2 regions of the Ensifer sp. Root423 genome follow, and region 1 is predicted to be linked to the other one. Evidence: predicted binding sites of a transcription regulator. Region 1 holds the regulator's gene; the other holds the start of a gene.
What was found. The regulator LexA, encoded in region 1, represses DNA repair genes until DNA is damaged. The targets are predictions, from matches to a motif close to TGTTCNNNNTGTGTTCNG.
Positions count from the first base shown of each region.

Region 1 (3,416 bases):
ATCCTTCCACTTGATGATTTCGGACTCCTCAGCCGCGGCCGATCCCGCGGCGATCAGACAGCTTACCAATCCGACCAGCAATCTACGCATGCAAAACCCCCGTTTGCCCGCATTTTGATAGGTCCCCCCGTCACTGTCGAGGGTACCTAGCCGATCCCAGGCAATATTTTAGGAATATTCACCTCTCTGCGGCAAGCGGACGCGCCCATCACATGGCGAAAGGATCTTTCGACGACTTGGTCTGGCCGCCGCCGGCAAAGGGATCGTTGTTCGGCGCATTGCCACCGGCACCCGCAAAGGGATCGTTCGCCGCTCCCTGACCGCCATTCGGGATCAAGGCGCTCACCGCCTCCTGGCACTTGAACATCTCGCTTACCGCCTTCATCGAATCACGCAGGCTGAGGCTCGCGACGACGCGCCCCTCGAAGGCCAGCGCCAAGGTGTTCTTGCGAACGAATTCGGTAAAGAAGTCGGTGTTGGAAAAGTTGACGACAAGGGCCCTGGCGCCGGTCAGATCAACACCGAACGCAACGGCCGGCCACTGACGACCACGGTCGAGCTGCAAGGCAACATCGTATTCCCGCTGCGGCTCGATGGACTTCCATTCGGCATTGCCGATCGAAAGAAACGCCAGGTTCGTCGATCCCCGCGGATAAAAGCCGATACGAAGGATAGCGCCGGCGTCATAGCTCGTCGCCGCGTAACACGAGCCGCCCAGGGAGCGATCGGATCCCACCGTCCAGGCGTTGATCCGTTTCCAGATATTCGAACGCCCTTCTTCGGCAGACGCCGCTCCAGCCGTGAGCAACAGGCCGAGCACCACCAACGACAATCTATGCATGCAACCACCCCACTTTCCACGCAAAGTTATCTTTTTTTAGAGGCCTGTCGAGACGGTGAAGGCCCTTCCCCGCAGGGATTTTTGCGCGCCCCAGGCCCGATGCGAAAGCTGGCAGCTCCGATGCATTCTCCGCGCCGGTCCATGAAGAACGGCCGAGACGAGGTTGAGATCGAGCGGCTGGCGCAAATCAGCCACAGCCTGCGGGCAAAGAGCTGTTGAACATGGCAGAGTGATCGCCATGCTTGCTGGACTTCGGAACGAAAGCGCGGTTCACATCGTTTACCAACCCGTAGTCCCACCCCTTCATCAAGTGGACGATCACCGTGCTTGCCGCCCTGCTTCTCGCTTCGATAGTCGCATCGCCCAATATGCCTGACGTCAAGCTCAGTGCCGCGACGGTGGATGAACTCCAGACCGATTTCGAACGGGCCGTGCCGTGCCATCAGATCGATGGACGCAATGTTTGGAAGGGCGCGCTCGCCTTCTACATCCAGTCCTTCGTTTATGACGGCGATACGCCCGTTGCGACCGATGCGGCCGACGCAGTGCTTCCGGAAGACAACAGCGCCGAAACGGTGAAGGAGTTCGAAGACGCCTGCTCGGCCTCGCAAGCGACTTAAGTCTCTCCGCGAAGAGAGCCGCGATTCGTTCGAATCACGCGCGCGATTGACCTGCCCGGCGCTGTTTTGGGACGCAACCGTCGCCGAAAACCGCCCCGCTCCCGCAAAAGTGACCAATCGCCCCCCACAGAAGCAGCCAATTGCCTGAATTCACGGAATTTTAGGCACTTGCGGAACACATATGGAACAGATAGTGTCTGTTCTTGATTTGTTTCACGCCTCTGGAGCGACGTGCCATGCTGACCCGCAAGCAACAGGAATTGCTTCTGTTCATCCACGAACGCATGAAGGAGTCGGGCGTACCGCCGTCTTTCGATGAAATGAAGGATGCGCTCGACCTTGCGTCGAAGTCCGGCATTCACCGTTTGATCACGGCGCTCGAAGAACGCGGGTTCATTCGCCGGTTGCCGAACCGGGCGCGCGCGCTCGAAGTCATCAAGCTTCCGGAAGCCTACGCCGCCGGCCAGCAACAGCCGCGCAGGGGCTTCTCGCCGAGCGTGATCGAGGGCAGCCTCGGAAAGCCGCCGGCCGCCGCTCCTGCCACGCCGAAGCCGGCGCCGGTCGCCGAAAGCACGTCTGTTTCCGTCCCGGTGATGGGGCGCATCGCTGCCGGCGTGCCGATCTCGGCGATCCAGAACAACACCCATGACATTACCGTTCCGCTCGACATGATCGGCAGCGGCGAGCATTACGCCCTCGAAGTAAAGGGCGATTCGATGATCGAGGCCGGCATCTTCGATGGCGACACGGTGATCATCCGCAACGGCAACTCGGCCAATCCCGGCGACATCATCGTGGCGCTCGTGGACGACGAGGAAGCGACGCTGAAGCGCTTCCGTCGCAAGGGCGCGTCGATTGCGCTCGAAGCGGCCAACCCCGCCTACGAGACGCGCATTTTCGGACCGGATCGCGTGAAGATCCAGGGCAAGCTCGTCGGGCTGATCCGCCGCTACCATTGAATTCCAGGCAGAACGCCGAATCAAAAGAGCCTCGCCACTGAAAGTGGCGAGGCTCTTTCCGTTTAAGGCGACCTGAAATCCAGATCGCTTATTCGTGGATCGTGTATTCGCCGAGTTCGCAGAGATCCTGCGTGTCCTCGGTCGTATCGAGGGCCGAGCCTTCCTCGAATTCGAATCGCATGTCGTATTTGCAGACGTCCCGCCCGTCGGCAATGGTGATCTCCATGCTCTCGCCGGGGTTCAGGACCTGCCGACCGAAAACATCGTCTTCCCATTCATTGACGCCGACCGGCGACGTATAGAAATTCGTCAGTACCGCGCCGGTGTTGTTCTTCAGCTGGAAAACCAGGTCGTCCGCGCGCGCCTCCATAGCGGTCGCCGCAAAACACGCCAACGCCGTCAGGATCAGTCTCTTTTTCATTGATGCCATTGCCTCCGTTCTTAATGTTGACGGACGCTACCGATACGGTTGATCTCAGCGGAGTCATCGTTCCCCCTCTACCGAATTCACCGAAGCGATAAGATCCGACGGAGGCATAGGCGACGTGGCTTGCGCGGACGTGTCGCGAATTTTACCGCGCTGCCCTAAGGCAGAACGCCAAACCAAATTTAACGAGGTGAGATTATTGGAGGCCTCGCCCGGAATTGAACCGGGGTACAAGGATTTGCAGTCCTCTGCGTCACCACTCCGCCACGAGGCCTCACAGCTCGGATAACCAAGCGTTGGCGCGGATTTAGAATGATTGCAGAAAAACCGCAAGAGGCATTTTCTGAAAAACGCGCCGTCGATTTGCAGGACGGATACTTTCCACAGAACGATCGACGATGTCCGCCGATCGTCTCCCAGCTGATCTCAGCACCAGGGCGTCGGGCGCCCTTCCCACGGCCGCACGAGCCCCTCGGAAACGAGTACACGTCCAAGAGATTGGTCACCGCGGGTGACCAGGCGCAGTTTCTCGCCGGCCTTGGCATCTGATCGCCCTCCCGCCGAGATCA
Region 1 covers NZ_LMEG01000015.1:63,169-66,584, forward strand. The annotation lists gene ASD01_RS16055 (hypothetical protein) at 1-90, opposite strand, end outside; gene ASD01_RS16060 (hypothetical protein) at 209-841, opposite strand; gene ASD01_RS16070 (hypothetical protein) at 1,165-1,461, shown strand; gene lexA (transcriptional repressor LexA) at 1,698-2,420, shown strand; gene ASD01_RS16080 (hypothetical protein) at 2,509-2,850, opposite strand; tRNA gene ASD01_RS16085 (tRNA-Cys) at 3,048-3,121, opposite strand; gene ASD01_RS16090 (thermonuclease family protein) at 3,274-3,416, opposite strand, start outside.

Region 2 (3,416 bases), on a different contig from region 1:
TGCGACGCTCTGCGCTTGGCTGTATTGATCCTGGATCATCCACGCAGAGTGCCCGGCATGCTTCCTCCAGACTTCCTTTCCGCTTCCAACCGGCTCACGATCGATCTTGGCGCGCTTGTCGACAACTGGCGGGCCATGAACAAGCGCTCCGGCAAGGCGCGTGCCGCAGCCGTGCTCAAGGCGGATGCCTATGGCATCGGCATCGCGCAGGCGGCCCCTGCCCTCTATGCGGCCGGCGCCCGCGATTTCTTTGTCGCCAATGCCGAGGAAGGCGCAGCACTCCGTCCGCTTGCACCGGACGGCCGGATCTACATTCTCGCCGGGATGTGGCCGGGCAACGAGGCGCTGTTCTTCGACAACGATCTGGTGCCGGTCATCAACTCGGACGAGCAGCTGGCCGTGTTCATGGCCGCCCTTTCCGAGCGTGGCGACCACCCTTGCGTGCTGCATGTGGATACCGGCATGAACCGGCTCGGCCTTACGGTCGAGCAGGCCGTTGCGCTTGCGACAGACCCGGCGCGGCCGGCAAGCTTTTCGCCGGTGCTGATCATGAGCCATCTCGTCAGCGCCGACGATCCGGACCATCGGCTGAATGGCCTTCAACTCCGTCGCTTCCATGAGGTGTCGACTGCCTATGAAGGGGTCGATGCGAGCCTTGCCAACTCCGGCGGCGTCTTCCTCGGGCCCGACTATCATTTCGACCTGACCCGGCCGGGCATCGCCGTCTATGGCGGCGAGGCGGTGAACGACATCCCCAACCCGATGAAGCCGGTGGTGACCGCCGAAGCACGGATCATCCAGGTGCGCGACGTGGCCGCCGGCGGCACCGCGAGCTATGGCGCCTCTGCCCGCTTCGACCGCGACAGTCGCATCGCCACGGTGGCTGTGGGATATGCCGATGGCTATCACCGTTCCGTGTCCGGCGGCGGCGTCACGCTCAGGCAGGCAACGCCATCAGGGGCCTTCGGTTTCCTGCACGGCCAGAAGGTCCCGCATGTCGGGCGCGTCACCATGGACCTCAGTCTCTTCGACGTCACGGACCTTCCTGAAAGCGCGGTACGACCGGGTGATTACATCGAGCTCTTCGGCCGGCACATCGCCATCGACGATGTCGCGCGCGCCGGAGGGACGATCGGCTACGAGATGCTGACCAGTCTCGGCCGCCGCTATATCAGGCACTATATCGACAGCGTCTGACGCGCTCCTTCAGCTCATTTTTCGGTTATTCTTGCAGAAATTCACCTTTTGTTCCGCACTTTGCGGCATTATGTGACGATACAGATGATTCTTTGCCGCCGACGTCCCCTCGCGACGTCGGCGGTCTCACATTCCGAAAGTCGATGCCGATGGCGAAAGCGCGTACCCAATTCATCTGCCAGAACTGCGGCACGATCCACACTCGCTGGGTGGGAAAATGCGAAGGCTGCGGCGAGTGGAACACGATCATCGAGGACGACCCGACGGCGGGCATCGGCGGCGGTCCGTCGCGCGCGCCGAAGAAGGGACGCCCGGTGGCGCTCACCACCCTCTCGGGCGAGATCGAAGACGCGCCACGCATCCAGACAGGCATCTCGGAACTCGACCGGGTGACCGGAGGCGGCTTCGTGCGCGGATCGGCGCTGCTCGTCGGCGGCGATCCCGGTATCGGCAAGTCGACGGTGCTGATGCAGGCAGCGGCAGCGCTCTCGCGCCGCAAGCATCGCGTCATCTATGTCTCGGGCGAAGAGGCTGTGGCGCAGGTGCGTCTTCGCGCCCAGCGGCTGGGGGCTGCCGACAGCGATGTGCTGCTCGCTGCTGAGACCAACGTCGAGGACATTCTGGCGACGCTGTCGGAAGGCAAGCGCCCGGATCTCGTGATCATCGATTCGATCCAGACGCTCTGGAGCGACATCGTCGATTCCGCGCCGGGCACAGTGACCCAGGTTCGCACCGGCGTGCAGGCGATGATCCGCTTTGCCAAGCAGACGGGAACCGCCGTCGTGCTCGTCGGCCATGTGACCAAGGAGGGCCAGATCGCCGGTCCGCGCGTCGTCGAGCATATGGTCGACGCCGTGCTCTATTTCGAAGGCGACCGCGGCCATCACTATCGTATCCTGCGCACCGTCAAGAACCGCTTCGGCCCGACCGACGAGATCGGCGTGTTCGAAATGTCGGACAAGGGCCTGCGCGAGGTCGCCAACCCGTCGGAACTGTTTCTCGGCGAACGCAACGAGAAATCGCCGGGCGCCGCCGTCTTTGCCGGCATGGAAGGCACCCGCCCGGTTCTCGTCGAAGTGCAGGCGCTGGTCGCCCCGACCTCGCTCGGCACGCCGAGACGCGCCATCGTCGGCTGGGATTCCGCACGGCTCTCGATGATCCTTGCCGTGCTGGAAGCCCATTGCGGCGTGCGGCTCGGCCAGCACGACGTCTATCTCAACATCGCCGGTGGCTACCGCATTTCCGAGCCGGCGGCCGATCTAGCTGTGGCTTCCGCACTGGTTTCATCGCTTGCCGGGCTTGCCCTTCCGGCGGATTGCGTCTATTTCGGCGAAGTCAGCTTGTCGGGTGCCATCCGGCCGGTTGCGCATACCGCACAACGCCTTAAGGAAGCCGAGAAGCTCGGGTTCTCCCAGGCGGTCCTGCCGTCCGCTTCGACCGAACTGCCGAAAAACGGCAATGGCCGCTGGAGCGAGATGGAAAGCCTGCCCGATCTGGTGGCGCGCATCGCGGGGTCGCGAAACGCGCTGAGACCGGTGGAGGACGAAGACTGAAAGATGCGGATGCCGCAGGCCGCCCTTTAAGGGCCGCAAACAGGCTGCAAATGCCCTGAACTCAGGGCCGATGGCGGATAGGCTTGAGGAGACCCGGACGAACCGGGTCCGGAGTAAGGACAAAATGCCCATTACAATTCTCGACGGTATCGTTCTCGGCGTCGCCCTGTTTTCCGCAATCCTGGCCATGGTTCGAGGCTTCTCGCGCGAGGTGCTTTCGGTCGCGAGCTGGGTGGGTGCGGCGGCTGCCGCCTACTTCCTCTACCCGCATCTCCTGCCCTATGCGAAGCAGTATACCAACAGCGACACGGTCGCGATGATCGGATCGGCGGCGGTGATCTTCCTGATCGCGCTGATCATCATCTCCTTCATCACCATGCGGATCGCCGATTTCATCATCGACAGCCGCATCGGCGCGCTCGACCGCACGCTCGGCTTCCTGTTCGGCGCTGCCCGCGGCATCCTTTTGGTCGTCGTCGCCATGCTGTTCTTCAACTGGCTCGTCGCTCCGCAGCAGCAGCCGACCTGGGTCACCCAGGCCAAGTCGAAGCCGCTGCTCGACAATCTCGGCAACAAGCTGATCGCGCTTTTGCCCGAAGAAGCTGACGCCACCATTCTCGATCGCCTGCGCGGCAAGGACACGACCGGCGAAGGCGAAGGCGAAGC
Region 2 covers NZ_LMEG01000045.1:179,725-183,140, forward strand. The annotation lists gene alr (alanine racemase) at 58-1,197, shown strand; gene radA (DNA repair protein RadA) at 1,347-2,750, shown strand; gene ASD01_RS29515 (CvpA family protein) at 2,875-3,416, shown strand, end outside.
Region 2: the regulator LexA is predicted to act here: its motif matches at 1,236-1,253, upstream of radA (DNA repair protein RadA).